3 regions of the Shewanella sp. MF08487 genome follow, and region 3 is predicted to be linked to each of the others. Evidence: predicted binding sites of a transcription regulator. Region 3 holds the regulator's gene; each other region holds the start of a gene.
What was found. The regulator ArgR, encoded in region 3, controls arginine synthesis, uptake and breakdown. The targets are predictions, from matches to a motif close to ANTGAATANNTATTCANT.

Region 1: the regulator ArgR is predicted to act here: its motif matches at 3,119-3,136, upstream of argC (N-acetyl-gamma-glutamyl-phosphate reductase).
Region 2: the regulator ArgR is predicted to act here: its motif matches at 4,148-4,165, upstream of argA (amino-acid N-acetyltransferase).

What each region holds. Positions count from the first base shown of each region.
Region 1 is NZ_JBOZPB010000020.1:2,278-10,147, forward strand. Features, by position in the region: gene ACRN9H_RS13755 (DUF1439 domain-containing protein) at 1-58, opposite strand, end outside; gene ppc (phosphoenolpyruvate carboxylase) at 58-2,727, opposite strand; gene argC (N-acetyl-gamma-glutamyl-phosphate reductase) at 3,343-4,323, shown strand; gene argB (acetylglutamate kinase) at 4,355-5,137, shown strand; gene ACRN9H_RS13775 (ornithine carbamoyltransferase) at 5,150-6,055, shown strand; gene ACRN9H_RS13780 (argininosuccinate synthase) at 6,116-7,354, shown strand; gene argH (argininosuccinate lyase) at 7,464-7,870, shown strand, end outside.
Region 2 is NZ_JBOZPB010000006.1:35,470-43,339, reverse strand. Features, by position in the region: gene ACRN9H_RS06115 (alpha/beta hydrolase family protein) at 1-156, opposite strand, end outside; gene slmA (nucleoid occlusion factor SlmA) at 289-882, opposite strand; gene dut (dUTP diphosphatase) at 917-1,375, opposite strand; gene coaBC (bifunctional phosphopantothenoylcysteine decarboxylase/phosphopantothenate--cysteine ligase CoaBC) at 1,372-2,595, opposite strand; gene radC (RadC family protein) at 2,717-3,394, shown strand; gene rpmB (50S ribosomal protein L28) at 3,516-3,752, shown strand; gene rpmG (50S ribosomal protein L33) at 3,759-3,932, shown strand; gene argA (amino-acid N-acetyltransferase) at 4,244-5,563, shown strand; gene ACRN9H_RS06075 (PH domain-containing protein) at 5,683-6,201, shown strand; gene rarD (EamA family transporter RarD) at 6,232-7,116, opposite strand; gene ACRN9H_RS06065 (thioesterase family protein) at 7,331-7,795, opposite strand.
Region 3 is NZ_JBOZPB010000008.1:53,789-61,658, reverse strand. Features, by position in the region: gene ubiH (2-octaprenyl-6-methoxyphenyl hydroxylase) at 1-33, opposite strand, end outside; gene ACRN9H_RS07935 (UPF0149 family protein) at 213-788, opposite strand; gene ACRN9H_RS07930 (cell division protein ZapA) at 1,023-1,325, shown strand; RNA gene ssrS (6S RNA) at 1,454-1,635, shown strand; gene ACRN9H_RS07920 (5-formyltetrahydrofolate cyclo-ligase) at 1,644-2,306, shown strand; gene folM (dihydromonapterin reductase) at 2,333-3,079, opposite strand; gene ACRN9H_RS07910 (thiol-disulfide oxidoreductase DCC family protein) at 3,330-3,728, shown strand; gene mdh (malate dehydrogenase) at 3,829-4,764, opposite strand; gene argR (transcriptional regulator ArgR) at 5,059-5,529, shown strand; gene ACRN9H_RS07895 (Dyp-type peroxidase) at 5,609-6,544, opposite strand; gene ggt (gamma-glutamyltransferase) at 6,773-7,870, opposite strand, start outside.

The sequences.
Region 1 (7,870 bases), on a different contig from region 3:
CGCAGCCGCCAAGCAGTACAGTCAGTCCTAAGCAAATCGTGCGGGAAAGTTTTTTCATTAACCAGTGTTTCTCATACCCGCCGCCACACCAGCAATAGTTAGCATTAGCGCTAATTGCACATGTTCGGATGCGGGTGTTTCAGTTGTTTCCTTACGTGTTCGTGCTAAAAGCTCGGTTTGTAAGAAGTTTAAGGGATCGATATACGGATTTCGCAGTTTAACTGACTCGCGATTCCATGGTGTATGCGCCATTAAACTATCTGATTTTGTCAGTTCGAGCACGACTTTAATGCCAAGATCTAACCGTTGGCGCAAGGTTTCACCTAAGTGATGCAACTCTTTCGGTACTAAACAGGTTTCATAGTAGCGCGCTAAGTTAGGTTCTGCTTTGGCGTAGACCATTTCGAGCATTGAAATTCGCGTGCTGAAGAAGGGCCATTCTTGTTCCATTTCTTGCAGTAACCCCATTTCTCCGCGTTCACTGGCGGCTTGCAACGCTTCACCAGCGCCGAGCCATGCCGGTAGCATTAATCGGTTTTGTGACCATGCAAATATCCATGGTATAGCGCGCAGGCTTTCAATGCCGCCATCAACACGACGTTTGGCTGGGCGACTACCCAATGGTAGTTTTCCTAACTCCACTTCTGGTGTTGCCGCGCGGAAATAAGCGACGAAATCAGGTTCGTCGCGCACTATACCACGGTAAGCACTCACGGATTCTTCTGCTAGGCGTTCCAAACAGTCGCGCCATTGTTGCTTTGGCTCAGGTGGGGGTAGCAGTGTCGCCTCTAATACGGCAGAGGTATATAAGGCCAGACTTTGCACCGCGACTTTTGGTAAACCAAATTTAAAGCGGATCATTTCGCCCTGTTCCGTTACGCGAATACGCCCATCAACGGATCCCGGTGGTTGCGATAGAATCGCTTTGTGCGCAGGACCGCCTCCGCGACCAATACTGCCACCACGACCATGGAACAAAGTAAGCTTAACGCCCGCTTGTTTACAGACTGCGACCAATTGCTCTTGAGCGCGATACTGTGCCCAGGCTGCGGCCATAACGCCGGCATCTTTGGCTGAGTCAGAGTAACCGATCATCACCTCTTGCGTGCCCTTGGTATAACCACGATACCAATCGATATTGAGTAAATCGGTGATGCATTTAGCGGCATTATTTAAGTCGCTTAAAGTTTCAAATAGTGGCACTACGCGCATCGGGTGCGAGCAGCCCGTTTCTTTAAGTAGCAGTAAAACCGTTAATACGTCTGAGGGTTTCCCCGCCATTGAAATAACATAAGAACCGAGAGCCTTAGCAGGGTGCTTAGCAATTAAGCGGCAGGTATTAAGTACTTCGGCCACGTCATCCGAAGGTTGCCAATTACTTGGCAGCAGTGGACGACGATTACTGAGTTCACGTAATAAGAATGCTTGTTTTTCGGCTTCGTCCCAATGATTAAAGTCACCCATACCGAGATAGCGAGTTAACTCGGCGAGAACATCGCTGTGGCGGCTGGCATCTTGACGAATATCGAGTCTGAGCATGTGAATGCCAAAACAGGCGAGGCGACGGAGGATATCGAGCAATAAGCCATTGGCAATTAGGCGCATACCGCAGTCGGTCAAACTCTTGTAGAGCATTTCTAGCGGCGCTTTAAGATCACTCTCTTGCCAGATCAGGCTGGATTTATCGACCTCCGGATTATGGCCTTCAATACGTGCATTTAAATAATCTATGGTATTGCGCAGTTTTTGGCGTAAATCGCGCAGTACGTAACGATAGGGTTCGCAGCAGTTGTTGGCGTAAGCGGTGAGCTCTGCGTTGGCTTTTTCCATTGATAACTCGCCCACTAATAGGATTATATCTTTTAAGAATAATCTGGCGGCTGCATGGCGGTTGCGGTCGAGTACCTCTTGGGTGACTTTTGCGGTGACAAACGGATTACCGTCGCGATCGCCGCCCATCCAACTTGAAAAACGTACCGGTGCGATATCAATCGGTAATTGCTGACCGGTACGCTGTTGTACTTGATCGTTGAGCTGCCTTAAAAAGTCGGGTACCGCTTGCCAGAGTGACTCTTCAATCGTAGATAATCCCCAACGGGCCTCATCTACTGGTGTTGGGCGTTCGCGGCGGATCTCATTGGTATGCCAGATTTGAGCAATCAATTGTCGTAAGCGTAAATTAACTTGCTGACGCTCTCTATCCAATAATTGGTCGTTCTCTTGCTCTGCGAGGCAGTCGACTATTGCTGCATATTTTTGGATTAGAGTGCGACGGGAAATCTCAGTTGGGTGTGCTGTTAATACCAGATCAATATCCAGTGTTTTAAGGCAATCAAGCATTTTACTTTGGTCAACGCTGCCATTGAGCATACGACCTAGTAGTTGCTCTACGGGATCGGGTACGCAAACGAGTTCGTCACAATTGCGACTAATAGTATGAAATTGCTCTGATAAGTTAGCTAAATTGAGGAACTGATTAAAGGCTTTTGCAAATGGAACGAGTTCTTCATCGGGTAATGCTGTGAGTAACTCAAGCATTTGTTCTCTGGCAGCTTGATCTCCTCGGCGTGAATCTTTGGCAAGTTTCCGGATCTGCTCGACCTTCTCGAGAAAGGAGTCTCCTAGGTGGGTACGCATCGTATCACCGAGAATTTGTCCTAACATACTCACGTTTGATTTTAATGACGCATACATATCGGTCATATTGCCAGCCTTAGTTACAACCATAGTTACTCCGAATAAAAAAACATTGAAATTCCGCATTACATTTAGCCCGTTAGCACAATACCTATCACTTAGGCCCGCGGTCAACAGGAGAACTTATAACTTATACGACTGATTTATCTGATATGCAACTAATCGGTACAATTGTTGAATAATATTCAATATAAATGCGAAGTAACGCAATATTTTGTGATAATTAGCGTAAGTGAATATGAAGTGCATTATTTGTAACTTTATTACATTCTTTCTTTTTGTTAAGGGAATGGGTTTTAATTGAAATTTATTTGCTATGGATAACTTTATTATTAACGAGTTAAGCTAATTGACGCGCTAATGTCAGGTGAGATAATTCGCGGTAAATCATAAAATAAATTAAAAATATATATTCACATATATTGCATAATTAGATATCCGTGGTAGTCTAGCCAGCAGTAGAGATGAGTCATCTTCTGTGACCTGTAGAGTAAATATCATGATTCAGAGTAAATACCAGACAGTGAATAAAATAACGACCTATAGCAATTTCCTGCGACGATAATCTTGTCATCATAGATATGCGCTGCTGCGTGTAGGCTACTTACCTATTGTTTAATATCCTTTGATTTGGTTAAAAAACACATGAAAAATATCGCCATTATTGGTGCCAGTGGTTACACAGGCGCACAGCTCACCGCGTTAATCCATGCAGAATCCGCGCTGACGATTCAGGGTTTGTACGTGTCTGAAAACAGTTTAGACAAAGGTAAGCCTTTAGCAGATTTGTATCCTAGCTATAGCCATATTGCATTAACGCTGTCGCCATTGTCCGATGAAGCTAAGGCAAAAATCGTTGCCGAAGCCGATGCCGTGGTGCTAGCGACAGAGCATTCAGTGAGCCTGCATTTAGCGGCTTGGTTTTATAGCCAAGGGTTAGCGGTATTCGATTTAAGCGGTGCCTATCGTTTCAGTGATGTGGCGCAATATCCTAAGTGGTATGGCTTTGAGCATGAATATCCTGAAGTTTTAGCCAAAGCCGTGTATGGCCTTGCCGAATGGAATGCTAAAGACATCGCTGCGACTAAGATGATTGCCGTGCCAGGTTGTTACCCGACCGCATCATTGACAGCGTTAAAACCGCTAGCGAGTTTACTGACATCGGCTTATCCGGTAATCAATGCCGTGAGCGGCGTAACAGGTGCAGGCCGTAAAGCGCAGTTACACACCAGTTTTTGCGAAGTGAGCCTGACACCCTACGGCGTATTAGGCCACAGACATCAACCCGAGATCGCCACTCAGCTTGGCCAAGAAGTGATATTTACCCCGCATCTTGGCAACTTTAAGCGTGGCATTTTAGCGACTATTACCGTACAGCTAAAACCAGGCACTACAACTGCCGATGTGGCAGCGGCCTATAGCGTGTATGACAAGGCCCCATTGGTCACTGTGAAGCACAATCAGTTCCCGAAAGTGGACGATGTGGTGCTGACACCTAATTGCCACTTAGGTTGGAAGTTTGATGAGAATAGTGGTTACTTAGTGGTAGCCAGTGCAATCGATAATTTGATGAAAGGTGCTGCCAGCCAAGCGCTGCAATGCATAAAGATTCATTTTAACCTTTAATTGTTCATCCTTATTTAAGAGAGTCGTCAAGATGTCTACAAACAACTCAGTATTAGTGCTTAAAGTGGGCGGCGCGCTGCTGCAGTGTGAAATGGGGATGGCGCGGTTAATGGATACGGCTGCGGCTATGTTAGCCAATGGTCAGCAAGTGTTGATGGTGCATGGCGGCGGCTGTTTAGTGGATGAACAGTTAGCGGCAAACGGCATGGAAACCGTCAAGTTAGAAGGTTTACGTGTGACTCCGCCTGAGCAAATGCCGATTATTGCCGGCGCACTTGCGGGTACTTCGAACAAGATCCTCCAAGGCGCAGCGACTAAAGCTGGGATTGTGAGTGTGGGCATGAGCCTCGCCGATGGCAATACTGTATCGGCAAAGATTAAAGATGAACGTTTAGGCCTCGTGGGCGAAGTCACGCCAAATGATGGCACTTATCTTAAGTTTATCCTTGCGCAGGGTTGGATGCCGATTTGTAGTTCCATTGCGATGATGGACGATGGCCAAATGCTTAACGTCAATGCTGATCAAGCTGCGACGGCCTTAGCCAAATTAGTAGGCGGTAAGTTAGTGCTGCTGTCGGATGTGTCTGGCGTGCTCGATGGTAAAGGTCAGCTCATCCGCACTTTAAACGGCAAGCAAATTGCTGATCTTGTTAAGCAAGGTGTGATCGAAAAGGGAATGAAGGTCAAAGTTGAAGCTGCACTCGAAGTAGCACAATGGATGGGGCAAGCAGTACAAGTTGCCTCGTGGCGTGATGCAAGCCAATTAATCGCATTAGCAAAAGGTGAAGCCGTAGGAACACAAATTCAACCATAAGTGGAGTAGGTTATGAAGCATTTACTATCGATAAAAGAGTTAACCCAGCAGCAGTTACTCGATCTGATTGCCTTGGCAAAAACGATCAAAGCCAATCCGGCTGAGTATCGCCACGCGCTGGATGGCAAGAGTGTGGTGATGTTATTTGAAAAGCCCTCACTCAGAACACGCGTTAGCTTTGATATCGGTATTAATAAGCTTGGTGGCCACTGTTTATATTTAGACCAGCAAAATGGCGAGTTAGGTCAACGGGAATCGGTAGCTGATTTTGCTGCTAACCTGTCTTGCTGGGCCGATGCGATTGTGGCGAGAACCTATTCACACACCACTATCGAACAATTAGCCGAGTTTGGCACTGTGCCTGTGATTAATGCTTTGTCAGATCTTTATCATCCTTGCCAAGCCTTAGCTGATTTTTTAACGCTGGCAGAGCAATTTGAGGATGTCAGCAAAGCCAAATTAGCTTATGTTGGTGATGGTAATAATGTTACCCATTCGCTGATGTACTGTGCGGCTATTCTCGGTGCCACCATGACAGTGATCTGCCCTGCGGGTCACTTTCCTGATGGCTACGTAGTGGCAGAAGTGCAAGAGCTTGCTAAGCGATATGGCGGTAAGCTGGTACTGACTTCAGATATCGATGCGATTGAAGGTCACGACGCTATTTATACTGATACTTGGATTTCAATGGGCGATCCAACGCCTTTGTCGGATATCAAAGCGAAGTTTGCACCATACCAAGTAAACAAAGCCTTGATGGCGAAAGCGGGCGCTAACTTCTTTATGCATTGTTTGCCCGCCCACCGTGGTGTAGAAGTAACAGATGAAGTGATGGACGGTGCAGGCTCCTTAATTCTGCAACAAGCCGAAAATCGGATGCATGCCCAAAATGCGGTACTGGTAACCTTATTTAGTTAAATTAACCCTGTTTAGCAGCCTGTTTTCTCCTAGGTGAGAAACGAGTCATAGGAATTTAAGATGTCTATCGAGATAAAAAATACTGGCGTGAAAAAAGTGGTTTTAGCCTATTCAGGTGGTCTAGATACCTCGGCCATTATTCCTTGGTTAAAAGAAAACTACGATAACTGTGAAATCATCGCATTCTGCGCCGACGTTGGCCAAGGCGAAGAAGAGCTGGTTGGCTTGACTGAAAAAGCCTTAGCTTCGGGTGCGTCTGAGTGTCATATCGTCGACCTGAAAGAAGAATTCGTTAAAGAATATATCTACCCAACGATTGCGAGCGGGGCGATTTACGAAGGCACTTATTTACTCGGTACGTCAATGGCGCGTCCTATCATTGCCAAAGCGCAGGTTGAAGTGGCCCGTAAAGTGGGCGCCGATGCTCTGTGCCACGGTTGTACCGGTAAAGGGAACGATCAAGTACGTTTCGAAGGTTGTTTCGCCGCATTAGCCCCTGATTTAAAAGTGATTGCACCATGGCGTGAATGGACTATGCAAAGCCGTGAAGATCTACTGGCCTATTTAGCCGAACGTGACATTAAGACGTCAGCGTCAGCGACTAAAATCTATAGCCGTGATGCCAACGCTTTCCATATTTCCCATGAAGGTGGTGAGTTAGAAGATCCATGGAACGAGCCAAGCAAAGGCGTATGGACTCTGACAGCCGATCCTGAAGATGCACCGAACAAGCCTGAATATGTGTCGCTAGAAGTAGAACATGGCCGTATCACGAAAGTGAATGGAGAAGCCCTAACGCCTTATGCTGCGCTGATGACATTAAACGCGATTGCTGCGCCACACGGTGTGGGTCGTATCGACATCACAGAAAACCGTTTAGTCGGCATGAAGTCTCGTGGCTGTTACGAAACACCCGGCGGCACTGTGATGTTCGCAGCACTGCGTGCGATTGAAGAACTTGTACTCGACAAAACCAGCCGTAACTGGCGTGAGCAAGTTGCCGCACAAATGGCGCATTTAGTGTATGACGGTCGTTGGTTCACGCCACTTTGTAAGTCACTGCTGGCAGCATCTGAGTCACTGGCAGAATCAGTTAACGGTGAAGTAGTGGTTAAACTCTACAAAGGCCAAGCAACGGCAGTGAAGAAACGTTCACCTAATAGCTTGTACTCCGAAGCGTTTGCCACCTTTGGTGAAGATCAAGTGTACGATCAAAAACATGCAGAAGGCTTTATCCGCCTGTACTCATTAGCGAGCCGCATCCGCGCCCTCAACGCTAATGACGTTAAGTCTAAGTAATAGGTCGTTTAAAAGGGCGCCTAGCGCCCTTTTTTGTTTCTAGGTTTTGATCAAGTTTTTTGATTCAGATGAGTCGATTTCAAATCAGCAGTGAGTAAGGGGAGTTAGCATGGCTTTATGGGGTGGAAGATTTCAGGGCGAAACGAGCGCGCTATTCAAATTATTCAACGATTCGCTACCCGTGGATTATCGCCTGTTCGAACAGGATGTGGTCGGCTCTATCGCTTGGGCTGATGCGATTGCTAGCGTGGGTATTATCACAGCCACTGAATGCAGCGACTTGAAAAAAGCACTCAATGACTTGCTGGTGGAAGTGAATGGCGATCCAGCGATTATTCTCGCGTCGGGCGCTGAAGATATTCACAGTTTCGTCGAGTCGGCCTTGATTGCCAAAGTAGGCGATCTCGGTAAGAAATTGCACACCGGCCGGAGCCGTAACGATCAAGTCGCCACCGATTTAAAGCTTTGGTGTCAATCCGAAGGGGCTGCATTACTCGCGCGCCTTCAAAGCTTACA
Region 2 (7,870 bases), on a different contig from region 3:
TTTACCCGTAGGCGAGATTTTCACATTAGAGTATTCATCTCCCTTACTGAATAACTGAGCCTGTGATAGCGGATTAGTGGTATCAGCGGTACATGTTGATATGGGTAATATTGATAAGCAAAGCGCTGCTAAAGCAGATAATTGAAAGAGTTTCACCTGACATCCTTGTAAGTCATTTGTTAATTTTGTTTTGTAAATGTATTTCGAGGATAAAACAAAAGTCATAGTGAGACAAGGAAAGTAAACTAAAAAAGGACGGTATTTACCGTCCTTTATGTTGAAAAATCATTAGCTTTGCAATAGTTGGTGTTGGATGAAATACCATTGTTCATCGAAGTGTGTAGTCGGTTTTAGTTTGAATTCACTGCGTACAAATTGGGCTATTCGTCCTTCGGCAAAGGCTAGCAGTAAATTAGCCAATATGGCTTCATCTAGGTTAAAACCTTTACCTTCGCGGAGCATTTTTTCACGCAATATTTGCTTCAATTGAGTTTCAATTTTGGCAAATAAGCTGCTGATCCGGCTCCGTAGACGTTCATTTTCACCCAGCAATGCATCGCCATTGAGAACGCGGGAAATGCCGGGGTTACGTTCGGCAAAAATCAACAATAGTTGCAATACCAACTGGCAACGTTTCATGGTGTCTTTCTCGTCATCCATGATTAAGTTGATGCGCGATAATAATGACTCTTCGATAAATTCAATCAAGCCTTCAAACATCCGCGCCTTACTTGGAAAGTGGCGGTAGAGTGCGGCTTCCGATACACCGACTTCTGAGGCCAGTTTCGCGGTGGTGATCCTTTGTCCCGGATGTGTTTCTAGCATCTGCGCTAGACATTGTAATATGTGTTCACGACGATTAATTTTTGGGCTTACAGCCATTGCAGTATCCTTGGCTCAATAACGACTTAGGGGATTATTTAGTGCCTGAATGGCCAAATCCACCTTCACCACGATCTGAGCTATCGAACTCATCAACGAGTTTGAATTGTGCTTGTATTACAGGAACAAACACCAGTTGTGCCAGACGATCACCAATTTCTAAGGTGAACGGACTGTCGCTGCGATTCCAGCAAGACACCATTAACGCTCCTTGGTAGTCTGAGTCGATGAGTCCAACCAAATTACCAAGTACGATACCGTGTTTATGACCTAGGCCTGAGCGCGGTAAAATAACTGCAGCCAGTCCCGGGTCTGCAACGTGAATGGCTATTCCTGTGGGAATCAGCACGGTTTGACCCGGTGCTATCGTCAAAGTTGTGTCTATCATGGCGCGAAGATCCATGCCTGCGCTGCCTAGGGTGGCATAAGCGGGCAGAGGAAATTCAGAGCCAATACGGGAGTCGAGAATTTTTAATTCAATCGGTGTTTTCATGTATTTGTTTTTTCTTTTACTATTAACGAAAGTAATTGCCGTGCCAGCGTGAGCTTATCCGTCGCTGGCAAATCTTGACTACCCTGCGGCCAGAACACGCGCAGGGCATTGGCATCGGCATTAAAGCCAATACCTGCAATGGAAACATCGTTTGCGGCGATCATATTCAAGTTTTTACGTTTGAGTTTATCGCGCGCATAGGCTTCTACATCATGGGTTTCAGCGGCAAATCCCACCATAAAAGGACGGTTAGGTAAGCTCGCAACCGTGGCTAAGATATCAGGATTCCTCACTAGCGCAAGTTGCATTTCTTCTGCCGATTTTTTGATCTTACAGCTGGAAATCTCACTAATGCGATAGTCAGCTACGGCAGCGCAGCCGATAAAAATATCTTTATTATCAATATGTTTAATTACGGCATCGAGCATATTTTGTGCCGATTCAACATCAATACGTACTATACCCTCTGGCGTCATTAGATTCACCGGACCTGAGACTAACGTAACCTCTGCGCCCATATCTGAGGCCGCTTTGGCTAAGGCAAAGCCCATTTTCCCTGAACTATGATTCGAAATATATCTGACCGGATCAATGGCTTCTCGGGTTGGCCCCGCCGTTATAAGCACTGATTGTCCGGCGAGAGGCTTAAGTTCAGCGCTGTCATTAGGGGCAAAAAATTGTGTCGCCAGCTCGGCAATCTCTAATGGTTCTAACATGCGCCCAGGACCGACTTCGCCACAGGCTTGACTACCACTTGCGGGTCCCCAAAGCGTAAAGCCACGGGATGCAAGGCTAGTTAAATTTGTTTGCGTTGCCACATTGCGATACATCTGCTGATTCATCGCCGGGCACAGTGCAATGGGCGCCTCGGTTGCTAAGCAAGTGGTTGTGATTAACTCATCGGCCATGCCTGCATTAATCCGCGCCAATAGGTTTGCGGTCGCAGGCGCGATAATAACCAGATCTGCCCAGCGAGCGAGTTCTATATGACCCATCGCCGCTTCTGCTGCAGGATCGAGTAAGCTCGATGCGACGGGATGACCCGATAACGCTTGCAGTGTGAGCGGGGTGATAAACTCCATCGCACTTTGGCTCATCACTACGCGTACATCAAAGCCGCGATCCTTCAAGCGCCTGACTAAGTCAGCACTTTTATAGGCTGCAATGCCGCCGCCAATGCCCAGCAGGACGTTTTTATTTGTCAAACTCACAGACATCACCTGAGATAGAAATAATGCCGCAACGATAGCACAAAGTGGTGAATTTTAGTGATCATCCCTGTTCAAAAAAACTCGTCCATACTCTGTAAAGTAAAAATATGTGAGATGACACGGAGGTCGTATGGGCATTAAAGATTGGCCAGAGGGCGAAGGGCCTCGAGATAAGCTATTACAAAAGGGGGCGGGGCAGCTGTCGGATGCTGAGTTATTAGCGGTATTACTGCGAAATGGTGTCGCGGGATTGAATGCTGTTGATTTGGCGAGGTCGTTAATTGGTGAGTTTGGCGGCCTTAGAAATTTGCTTTGCGCTTCTCGAAATCAGGTATGTCGACTTCCGGGCGTAGGACCTGTAAAATACGCTCAGCTTCAAGCTGCGGCCGAATTAGCGCGGCGTGTAGCGCAAGAAAACTTGCAAAGAGGTCAAATTTTGACAAATCCCGATTTAACTCGGGACTATTTAATGAGACAATTGGCTGATCGCCCCTATGAAGTGTTTGCAGTTTTACTGCTAGATAGCCAGCATAGAGTGATTCAGTTTGTCGAATTATTCCGCGGTACAATAGACTCAGCCTCAGTGTACCCACGTGAAGTGGTGAGCTTAGTGTTGGAGAAAAAGGCCGCAGCAGTTATCGTTTGTCATAATCATCCGTCTGGTATTGCCGAGCCCAGTCAGGCTGACCGACGAATAACTGAACGATTAAAAAATGCGTTAGCAACCATAGACGTATCCTTATTGGACCATATGGTTGTAGGTGATCAAGAGATAGTTTCTTTTGCAGAACGAGGCTGGATTAATTAATCTAACACTTGATCTTCACTCTGTGATCGTGTATAAAATGCGCCCTCTTTGTGCCTCGGGCGACGGCCATACGAGGCACATTAATGCTCGAGCGTTAAAATTGTTTTTGGAGAAGATTGACATGTCAAGAGTATGCCAAGTTACTGGCAAGAAGCCGATGGTTGGTAACAACCGTTCGCATGCAAAAAACGCGACCCGTCGTCGTTTTTTACCTAACCTACAAAACCACCGTTTTTGGTTAGAAGAAGAGAAGCGTTTCGTACAGTTACGTATATCTACTAAAGGTATCCGTCTGATCGACAAGAAAGGTATCGAAGTTGTTGTTGCTGAACTTCGTGCCCGTGGCGAGAAGGTATAATAGATCATGGCTAAATCTAAAGGTAATCGTGAGAAGATCAAATTAGTTTCTACAGCTAAGACTGGTCACTTCTACACAACTGAAAAAAACAAGCGTAACATGCCTGAGAAAATGGAAATCAAAAAATTTGATCCTGTTATTCGCCAGCACGTTATCTACAAAGAAGCCAAAATCAAGTAATTCTTGGTGAGTGTTTCGAGAAAAGCCCCTTATTTAAGGGGCTTTTTTTTGCATTTTTTTCGCGACGAATCATCAATTTGAAGGCATTGCATTACATACCTAAGTCGCATGAATCATGCCTGGTAAAGTCAAAACGTTAAGCGAAATGTAAAAAGTGCTGTTTTAAGCATTTAAAATCATTAAAGCTGTGCTTTGGTGAGAATAAATTCTTTATATGTGAATTAAAATGCAATACCATACGCAAAAGTTAGCGATTCATTCCTGGTATGTCGCCGTGACATTGCCAGCTCAAAATGAGGTGTATATAACGCGTGCGTACCACTGAACTGGTTGATGGATTTCGTCACTCTGCCCCCTATGTCAATGCTCACAGAGGTAAAACCTTTGTGGTGATGCTTGGCGGTGAAGCTTTGGCTCAAAATCAATTTCGCGCCATCTTAAATGATGTCGCTTTGCTGCACAGTTTAGGGATAAAAGTGGTTTTGGTTTATGGCGCTAGGCCGCAAATTGATGCTGCATTAGCGAACAACGACATTGAGCCTATCTACCATGAAGGCGTGCGTATCACCGATGAAGAGTCGCTCAAAGTGATCAAACAAGTTGCGGGTGCACTGCAATTTGATATCACAGCGCGTTTATCCATGAGTTTAAGCAACACACCGATGCAAGGGGCACAAATTAACTTAGTTAGTGGCAATTTTGTCATTGCTCAGCCGCTTGGTGTGGATAACGGTATCGATTTTTGTTTAAGCGGTAGAGTGCGTCGTATCGATGTGCAAGGCTTAAAACGCCAGTTAGACAATCACTGTATTGTGCTGATGGGGCCGATTGCGGCTTCTGTTACTGGCGAGAGTTTTAATTTAACGGCTGAGGAAATTGCTACTCAGGTGGCGATCAAGCTCAAAGCTGACAAGATGATCGGTTTTAGCTCGCAAAACGGTATTCTTGATCGTAACGGCGATGTGATTGCAGAATTGATGCCTAATGATGCGCAAAACATTATGGATAAGCTGAGTGAACAAGGTTCTGCTTGCGTTGGCACTATGGCTTTCTTGAAAGCAAGCATTGATGCTTGTCGCAATGGCGTGCCACGTTGTCACTTAGTCAGCTATCTCGACGACGGTGCTTTACTGCAAGAGTTGTTCTCGCGTGAAGGCATTGGTACGCAAATAGTGACTGAGAGCGCTGAGCGCCTACGTAGTGCGTCTATCGCCGATATTGGCGGCGTACTGAACCTGATTCGTCCATTGGAGGAGCAAGGCATTCTGGTGCGTCGTAGCCGTGAGCAGCTCGAGATTGAAATCGAACAATTTATGCTGATTGAACGCGATGGTTTAGTGATTGGTTGCGCTGCGCTCTATCCTTTTGAAGAGGACAATGCGGGCGAGTTTGCTTGCCTGGTCGTGCATCCTGATTATCGCGATGCCGATAGAGGTAGTTTGCTGTTGAAAAACATCATCAATAAGGCGCGAAATCGAGGTTATTCACGTTTATTCGCGCTAACAACCCGTAGTATTCACTGGTTTTTAGAGCACGGTTTTGTGATTGAAGATGTTGAAGCGCTGCCACAAAAGAAAAAGCAGCTGTATAACTATCAACGTCGTTCAAAAATCCTCGCACTCGATCTCTAGTTTATTCTAAATCAGCCCTATTAATGCCAGCCTAGTACTCATATTAGTGCTGGCATTTTTGTTGATATAATTGGTCTTTATTGGCAAATTAAGGTTTAACCGCACAGGAGATGCTGCCGATGAGCCCCCAAGTATTCGAACTCGCCCCGTTAACCCAAACCTCTATGTTAAGTTTTATCGTCTTGCTATTAGGCTTAGCCGGTATCTTATTGATGTTGTGGTTCAAAAAAATGCCGAATATCGCCAAATCTGCCAGTTTAGGGATACTGCTTGTGATGATGGGCGGCTTTTCTTGGGTATTTTATCAATCTAGTCATGCGAAGTTAGTGTTAACTGATACTGGGCTCACATTGGATGCCCCCTTCTACAAAGTGCACCTATCGCGCGCGGATTTATTAGTTACCGAGGCGCGCATAGTCGATTTACAACAAGAGGTAGGTTTAACGCCGAGCTTTAAGGCGAACGGCATAGGTATGCCAGGGTTTCAATTGGGCTGGTTTAATCTACAGGGGAAAGGGAGATTATTTTTAGCGATAACAGATAAATCACAGTTAGTGCTAATCCCTACAACCAAAGGATATGATCTATTGCTGACGGTACCTCGAGGTGCAGAGTTAATTGCACAGCTACAAAAGTGAATCTTTTGCCGCTGTGCAAAGGGTAAATCCTTACGTTTTTTTGCGCTTGTAGGCCATATCTAAGCTGAAAATAAGTAATGCCGCCCAGATAAAAGCGAAAGTGACGCCTTTTTCTGCATCGAAGGGCTCATTAAACAGGCTTACAGCTAAGATAAACATAATACTTGGACCAATATATTGGAAAAAACCTAGCGTAGATAAAGGAATACGAACAGCTGCACCCGCAAAACACAGTAGTGGAATGGAAGTAACAATACCCGCAGCCATTAATAAAAGGTTCAATTGCCAATCGTTGGTTAGCATACTGGCTGTAGCGGTATCTGATGTAGCAACAAGATAAATCAGCGCAACGGGCAGCAGTACAGCGGTTTCAACTAATAAACCGGCCTTAGCATCCACATTGACCTTTTTTCGCAGCAGCGCATAGAAACCAAAGGTGCCTGCAAGTGCCAGTGAGACAATTGGAATAGAGCCAAAAGAGATTAATTGGATCAATACGCCTGCGCTGGCGAGTGAAACCGCAAACCATTGCAGTTTACGCAACCTTTCGCCTAGAAATAACATCCCGAGTAAGACGTTGAGTAAAGGATTGATGAAGTAACCTAGGCTGGCATCGAGCATGTGGTCGTTATTTACCGCCCAGATAAATAGCAGCCAGTTTCCCGCGATCAGTATGGAAGTAATGGTGAGAACCATCAACTGTTTAGGCTGTTTAAACAGTAAGCGTAAGCGAGAAAAACCGCCGATAAACTGCATAATGATCAGCATAAACACGAATGACCAAATCACCCGATGGAGCAAAATTTCGGTGGCGGAAACATGGTTGAGTAATTTGAAATATAAAGGCGCAAACCCCCACATACAGTAAGCACTGACTGCGAGCAGGATCCCTTTGCGGTATTCACGATCTGACATGAGACATCTTCGAAGGACAACAAGACGGCGATTGTAGGTGTGTCTGCTAGCTGACTCAAGATATTAACCGCGCTATTTTCGTTACAGAATATCTCGATAAGTCGTTAAACGGACAATGAACGTTAGTAAAACAGCTTGTTAATCAAGCTGTTTACGTTGCTGACGTTGAACGTAGTAGGCTAGGTTATTTATCTATAGTTAACGATTCCCGCCGTTAGCCCACCATATAGGTGCCGGTTCCAAAAGCAATGTGAGTACCTTGCTCGTTATGCAGCTCCATGCGACACACAGATACCCGATTGCCCGCACGGATCACGCTACCCGTGCCCGTAAAAGTGACTCCGCGGCCAGGACGTAGGTAATCGACCCGCATATCGATAGTCCCTAAGGTCTGCAGGCGTTGTTGTAATTCTTCAATGGTCCAATCTTCGCCGCTGGCGACAAGGCCGGCAAAAGCTGTCAGGCCACCAACAACATCCAAGATCGTCGCGGTCACGCCACCATGGAGAATTTGTTGGTGAATGTTACCAATTAATTCGGGTTTCATATTGACCACGACTTCGACACCATTGATGTCATAGCGTTTAATCTCTAGCCCCAGTAAATTATGAAAAGGCACATGTTTATCAAAGACGTCAGCCACTTTTTTTAATATCTCGGCTTGCATAGGGGTTGTCATTAGGATTGTCCTTGTCACGAAGTGACGGTATGAGGCTTTATTGGATTTATTATCAACGCTAATTCTATAAAAGTA
Region 3 (7,870 bases):
AACTGAAGTATCCATGTGCATCGTGGTCGTCATGGGGATCTCATTCAAGCTATGGCATGGCGCACCTGCTATATCAACAGTTGCGACAATGCAATTAACAATACTGGTGTCATGGACGAAAAGGCCAGATGAACCAGCCTTTTATATCAAATTAAATAACCATTATAAAAACTTAAACAATAGCGATTAGATTAACTTAATAATTGCGATGATTAGTGCACCGCTGCAATGTCGTCGCTTTCGCCATGGGGAAGTTCGGGGCCAAATTCGGCGTAACACATAATCGCAGCTATCCGCACAAACTCGAGCAGTTCAGTGTATGCCGCCTCGGACTCTTCATCGTCGGCAACATCAAATTCAACTTGGGCAATTTCGGCTAAGTCTTTAATGACTTCACGCACTTCGGCCGAAGCCTGATTAAGCTTGGGCTGAATAATCGCCATACCAGTCAAAAAGCTTTGCGCCCACAAAGATAAAGCCTCAACACGCTGGCTAAGCGGTTCTTCTTCCTCTGGCAACAGCGGCATAAAGCCAAATTCAAACTCGGCTAAACGCGTTACTGAATCTTGGAACAAATCACACACCAGTTGATGTAACTGCGCTGGCAACGGCTGGCCGTCGTTCATCAGATCAAATAAAGGCTTGATCCAAGTGTCGCCAGTTTGCTCTACACCACCGCAAATTAAACCGACTAAAGCGCCGTGAACTTCAACCGGATGCTGACCAATTTCGGCCGCATCTAAGGCAATTTTTAAGCTATCGATTCGTAACGAAGGAGGGGTGGCCATATCAGATCCCAATAAGATTTTTTCAGCTGCAATGCTAGCAGAGATAAAGACTTGAACCAATACTGAATCCCGATAATGCGCAAATCCACAGGACTTAAGTTAATAATTTCAACAACTGCTCACACAAGCAGCAAACAAAACTATCCCGACAAATCCATTGGCGGCTTACCTTGCACTTTTAATTTTAGCCCTATATAGTCCGCTTCAGAGGTTAACGAAAGGATCCCCCGTTATATGAGTAACAGTGCAGTTGAAATTACCCTACTTGGGCGCACCTACTCTATCGCTTGCCCGAAAGGCCAAGAGGATGCCCTACGTACGGTGGCACTAGGTGTTGAACAACAACTTATTGCGTTAAAAAGCCGAACCAATAGCCTGAGTCGTGAAGAAATCGCAATTATGGCAGCGCTCAATATTGGACACGAGTTGTTCCAAGAAAAGCAAAAGAACAAGCATTATATGCAACAGATGGACGACCGAATCAGCTTGCTGCAGTCGACCCTCGAAAATGCCTTAGTTGAGCGTTCAACTAAATAGCATTAAAGTTTAACTGTGAAGCACGAGGGTTTAGCGCGATAACGCCGCTAAGTTAACTCTTTTGATACACAGAGAGTGGCTAAACTGGCTTAAATACTAAGACAATTTTTAGCGATTCAGTACCGTTTTGCTCCCTGGGATGCATGCCAACTGGTAATGTCCCTGTGCCGATAATTTTGATCTTAGGGTGAATGCTTTACTGACATTGTGCATGCTCGGCTCGTACCGAGAAGCCTTAGGAGGTAATCATTTTCCCGCCTTGAACCTACGGTTCAAGGGCTACACCGGGTAGCGGCATTCTGGGGAGCATCTTAATTTATGTTTACATCTTCTACACTCAGCGACAATCTTCCTGCTAAAAGTAAAGCACCGCAAGCTGCGGTGCGCATCGATATCAACGCAAAAGAAAGTCGCCAGCAATTACGTAAAACCATCCGCAGTGCACGTAAATCGCTAACACCAGCTGAGCAAACCTTGGCAAGCCTTAATGCCTGCCACAAAATGATTGATAGGCTACAAGCTCAAAAAGCACAGCATGTAGCATTGTACTTAACCCATGATGGTGAACTTGCGACCGCGCCGCTTATCAATGCACTGTGGCAATTAGGCATTAATACCTACTTACCCAGATTGCACCCCTTCAATGCCGGACAACTACTTTTTTTGCGTTACACCGCTGACACGCCGATGCAGCCCAATCAATTTGGCATCTTAGAACCTAAATTAGCTGTGCGCGCCATCATCCCCGTGACTGAGTTAGACATTGTTATTACTCCCTTGGTCGCTTTTGATGCTGTGGGTAATCGCATGGGGATGGGCGGCGGCTATTACGATAGGACTCTGGCGAACTGGCAGCTTCAGGGCAAACCTTTACCTATGGGTTACGCCCATGACTGCCAACAAGTGCCGAGCTTACCCTGTGAGCATTGGGATGTGCCTTTACCGATGATCATCACCCCAAGCCGCGTGCTGACGTTCTAAACGATTTTGATTTAATCATCAAAGCACTACTTTAACTGGCGACCGCCATCGACATTATGGCAACGACCCGTAACGTAGCGACTATTCAGTAAATATTGCACTAAATCGATAATTTCCTCATTGCCCGCCTCTTTTGGTAGTAACGCTTTAGCTAAGGTTTTTTGTTGATAGGCAGCATCATCTTCTGCATTAAATAAAATCATCGCTGGGGCGATGGAATTGACTTTCACCTCGGGGGCAAATTTAGCAGCAAAGGATAATGTCATATTGTGCAGCGCAGCTTTACTGGCAGCGTAGGCAATATGCTTCTGACTGCCCTTCTCGGCCACATAATCGGTAATATGGATAATATCACTCGCACCAATATTACCATCCGCTCCAGCGCGTAGCGGCGCTTCTAAGGCCAAGTTTAATTGATAGGGCACGCTCACATGCACTTGCATCATCCGCTGCAACACTTCGCTCGGCGCAAAAGTGGCGCTTTTTGCAGGCTCATTCCTTATAATCACAGGATCAGGCAGCCAATCGGACGCATTGTGAATAATAGCGCGAATTTGAGGCAGCTTAGCGAGCTCATCGATTAAGGATTGCACTTGGATATCATCGTAAAAATCACAGGGATACAAAGTCGCGCCTAAAGTCTTTAGCTCATCAATACTCGGATAGTGGCTACGATAGGTACCAATCACACTCAGGCCTTGGGCGAGAAAATGTTTGGCTAAGGCGTAACCAATACGCTTACCTACGCCAGTGATGATGATGGGAGATGTCATACTAATCCTATTATTTTTAAAGCGATTATGGCTCGTTTATGATTCATTGAATGGTAAATACACCTAAGACTCAAGCAAAACGAATCAACACCCAAAATCCTAGCGCACTTTTTTAGGTTTAACCTAACAGAAAGGCCAGTGCACACAGCTAAACCAGCTTCAATCTCGCAGCAACTGCGATCTAAAATGATTGCTGCTGCGTATAGGATAAGCTCAAGCATTGAGATTAAGTCATCAGAGGTGATATTCGATGGAACTACGAATTTTTTATGATGGAAACTGCCCATTGTGTAGCGCCGAAATGCGTCAACTGAAAGCGCGCGATCCCAATAATGTCATTGCGCTAGAGGATTTAAATGCACCCGACTTTAGCGAGCGTTTCAGCCATATAGATAGAGACTACGCCAATACTATTCTCCATGGAGAAACCGCATCGGGCGAAGTATTACTCGGCTTAGATGTTACCTGCAAAGCGTGGGCACTCACGGGAACCCGCTCTTGGATACAATTATTACGTTTACCCATTATTAAGCCCGCTGCCGATTGGATTTACCTACGCTTTGCTAAAAACCGATATCGCATTTCTTATTTACTGACTGGTAAAGCTCGTTGCGACGATAATTGCCAATTACCCACTAAGCGCCGCTGATTTAGCTTTAGGTTTAAGAAGCGTAAAACGTAGGCATAAAAAAACGGAGCTCAAGGGCTCCGTTTTTAACTCGTTATAATCTAAAAGATTACTCGAATAATTATTTAACGAAATCAACGCCTAGTTTGATATCGCTTTTCAGCGTATCTAACATAGAATCACGGGCGTTAGCTTCAAATGCACTCACTTCACCGTAAGGCAGTACTTTTTCAATACCGTTTTTGCCTAACAATACAGGTTGTGCGAAGAACTGGGCGTGTTCACTGCCGCCGTCAACGTAAGCACATTCAACAATGTTAGCTTCACCTTGCAGACCACGAACCAAAGACAGACCGAAACGGCAAGCCGCTTGACCCATAGACAATGTCGCGCTGCCGCCACCGGCTTTAGCTTCAACCACTTCTGTACCCGCGTTTTGAATGCGAGTTGTCATAGTTGCCACTTCTTCATCAGTGAAAGTCACGCCTTCAACTTGAGACAGCAATGGCAGAATGGTCACGCCGCTATGGCCGCCGATCACATTCACTTTAACATCAGCAACGTTTAAACCTTTTAATTCGGCAATAAAGGTTTCAGAGCGGATCACGTCCAGTGTGGTAATACCGAATAGACGGTTTTTATCGTAAACACCGGCTTTTTTCATCACTTCGGCTGCAATAGCCACAGTGGTGTTAACTGGGTTGGTGATAATACCGACTAAAGCAGTAGGACAAGTCGCAGCCACTTTTTCCATCAGGTTACGCACGATACCAGCGTTGATGTTAAACAGATCAGAACGATCCATGCCTGGTTTACGCGCAACACCAGCAGAAATCAGTACTACGTCTGCATCTACCAGCGCAGGCGTTGGATCTTCACCGGCAAAACCTTTGATTTCAACAGCAGTCGGGATGTGGCTCAAGTCAACCGCAACACCCGGAGTAACCGGTGCGATATCATATAGAGACAGCTTTGAGCCCGCAGGCAGTTGAGTTTTTAACAGTAAGGCAAGAGCCTGGCCGATACCGCCAGCAGCACCAAGTACAGCAACTTTCATAATGAACTCCGTTATTTCTCGGATATGTGTGACATGGATCTAATTTGCGTGTGCGTCACATTACTGGAATGTCGCAACAATTTCAATTATCCCTTAGTCGTGGAACAAAAGAATTTCGAAATAACTGATAGCTCACAAAAGAACAATGACTCGATTGCACATTTTAAGCCGATGATAATGACACTGAGTCTACTGCTTAGTGAATGTTTATTCAGCCAATTTGATTGTATGTTGACAATTTGTTTAAAAATATTCAAAATGGGCCTGTTTTTTTGAATAAAGAATAATAATATTATGCAGACGACCAAGAATCAGGATGACCTTGTTAGAGTTTTTAAGTCGATTTTAAAAGAAGAGCGCTTTGGCTCTCAAAGTGAAATCGTCATCGCCTTGCAAGCTGAAGGCTTTGGTAATATTAACCAATCAAAAGTATCACGCATGCTCAGCAAGTTCGGCGCCGTTCGGACTCGCAACGCTAAACAAGAGATGGTGTATTGCTTACCCGCCGAATTAGGCGTGCCAACCGCAGGCAGCCCATTAAAAAACTTAGTGCTGGATGTTGACCATAACCAAGCCATGATTGTAGTGCGAACCAGCCCTGGCGCAGCACAACTGATTGCCCGCTTATTGGATTCTATCGGTAAGCCAGAAGGGATTTTGGGAACGATTGCAGGTGATGATACGATTTTTATTTGCCCATCAAGCATCCAAGATATCGCCGACACCTTAGAAACCATCAAATCTTTATTCAATTATGCCGAATAAATAAAGCACTTAATGCCTTGGCATTAAGTGCTTTATCAAAATGTAACTCTTACAACTCAACTTGGTCAGTCACAACAATTTACTCATCGAACTGCAGCATGAAATCTAAAGCGGGTACGAAGAAAGATGAACCCGTTAATGCCTTAGTAAAATGCATTAAATGATCATGATTACCTTCGCCATCACCAAATATCATACTGTGTAGCATTTTTTCAAAATGTTCGGGTGTACGACAGCAAGCAATAAACATCAACCCCTGCTCTTTAAGCGATCCGTAGGGCATGCTCTGACGTAGGATTTCCATTGAGTTTCCGTCAGCATCTTTAAGATTCACCCGTTTTATATGGCTGGTGAGTGGCTTATCCTTGGATTCATATTCGATATTATCTTGTTTAGTGCGCGCGAATATATCTTCTTGTTTTTTAATCGGTAAGCGGTTCCACTTACTTAAGTTATGGGCATATTTTTGTACGTGAACATAACTGCCGCCCTTAAATCCAGCATCCTCATCACCCACCAGTGTGACTTCTTGACGATGGCGTCCCTTTGGGTTTTCAGTACCATCGACAAAACCTGTCAGATCGCGACTATCCATAAATCTAAAGCCGCGTTCTTCGTCCACTAATTCCACCAAATCTTCAAACATTTGGCTAATTTCATTGGCGACTAAATGCAGAATATCGTAACGGTCACAGCGAATATGTACATACAAATCATATTCGATTGCAGGTGCATCAAGACTCCCAGCTTGTATCGCAGGAAAAGGCCTTAACATTTTAGGGCGGGCATCGGTATAGAGGCTATCCCAGTAATTAGCGCCGATACCGACAAAACCATTAAATGCACTGTCAGAATACTGATCTGTCAGTTCGTAAATATACTGCGCTACGTTGGCAAGGCAGGGACGTAACTGCGACTCCACATTATCATTTGCATTAAACATCAAGTAGATACTATGTAAGTTTCCCTCTGCACACACACCTAACTGTTCACGCGGCATATTTTGAATATCCATTTGGTTGTGACCTTGTTCTAAATTCATTTTCGGTAATATTATCCGCAACTTTCCCTAAAAATGACATTAACTAACGCACACTTTACTCGAGTTTATTAATGATAATGCTCATAACTAAGCGTTGTTGTGCTCAAGCTCATTGAAAAATGATGCAGCGCATAAATTTCGCTAGCGAGTCTACCCCAATACAGCAAGCAAAGCTCACTAACGCCATGATATTTATTTAAACTAATATCCTGCAGCATGACCATCTTTACGACTCTCGGATGCGCCGCGGTAAACACCGGTTTCTGCATTAAAGCCAATCGCTTGATAACCACCGAAATCCCCTAAAGTATCACGCAATACATGCCCTTTTTTAATGAGTTCACGGCGCGTTTCAACAGGAAAGCCTGACTCTAGGCTCACATAACCGCCATCGGTCATCACCTCACCGGTAGGCTCAGTAGAACCAGTATGCAAAATCCGAGGCGCATCGCCCGCTTCTTGTAGGTTCATTTTAAAATCAATGAGATTTATTAAAATTTGTGCATGCATTTGTGGCTGCGTTGCACCGCCCATAACCCCAAAACTAAGCCAAGGCTTACCTGCTTTAGTCACAAACGCGGGAATAATCGTTTGAAAAGGTCGCTTACCTGGCGCATAGGTATTGAACCGCCCCTCGGTTAAATCAAACATTTGCCCACGGTCTTGCAGTACAAAACCAAGGTCGGCTGGCGTCATTCCCGAGCCCATACCGCGGTAATTACTCTGGATAAGTGACACCATATTGCCGTCTTTATCTGCCGTGGTGAGGTAAACCGTATCTCCGTGCTGTAGGGCTGGATTACCTGCATCAACACTTTTGGCGGCTTTATTCGTGTCGATTAATTTAGCTCGCTCATAGTTGTAGTGTTGTGATATCAACTCGGTAACAGGGACTCTATTAAAGGCCATATCAGCATAGAATTTAGCTCTGTCGGCAAAAGCCAGTTTTTTAGCCTCTACAAATAAGTGCACATATTCAGGGCTGTTAAAGCCCATAGCAGCGACATCAAAGGGTTCCATGGTTTTTAAAATTTGCAGGGCGGCAATACCTTGTCCATTGGGGGGTAATTCCCACACATCATAACCACGATAATTAACCGAAACAGGCTCAACCCATTCACTGGTGTGACTGGCTAAATCTTCATAGCTTAAATAGCCCCCTTGTGACGCCATATATTTATCAATACTTTTAGCGATATCACCTTTATAAAATGCATCACGCCCACCCTTAGCAATTTTCTCATAGGTGTTTGCTAACGCGGGATTTTTAAAGATTTCACCTACCGCTGGCATCTTACC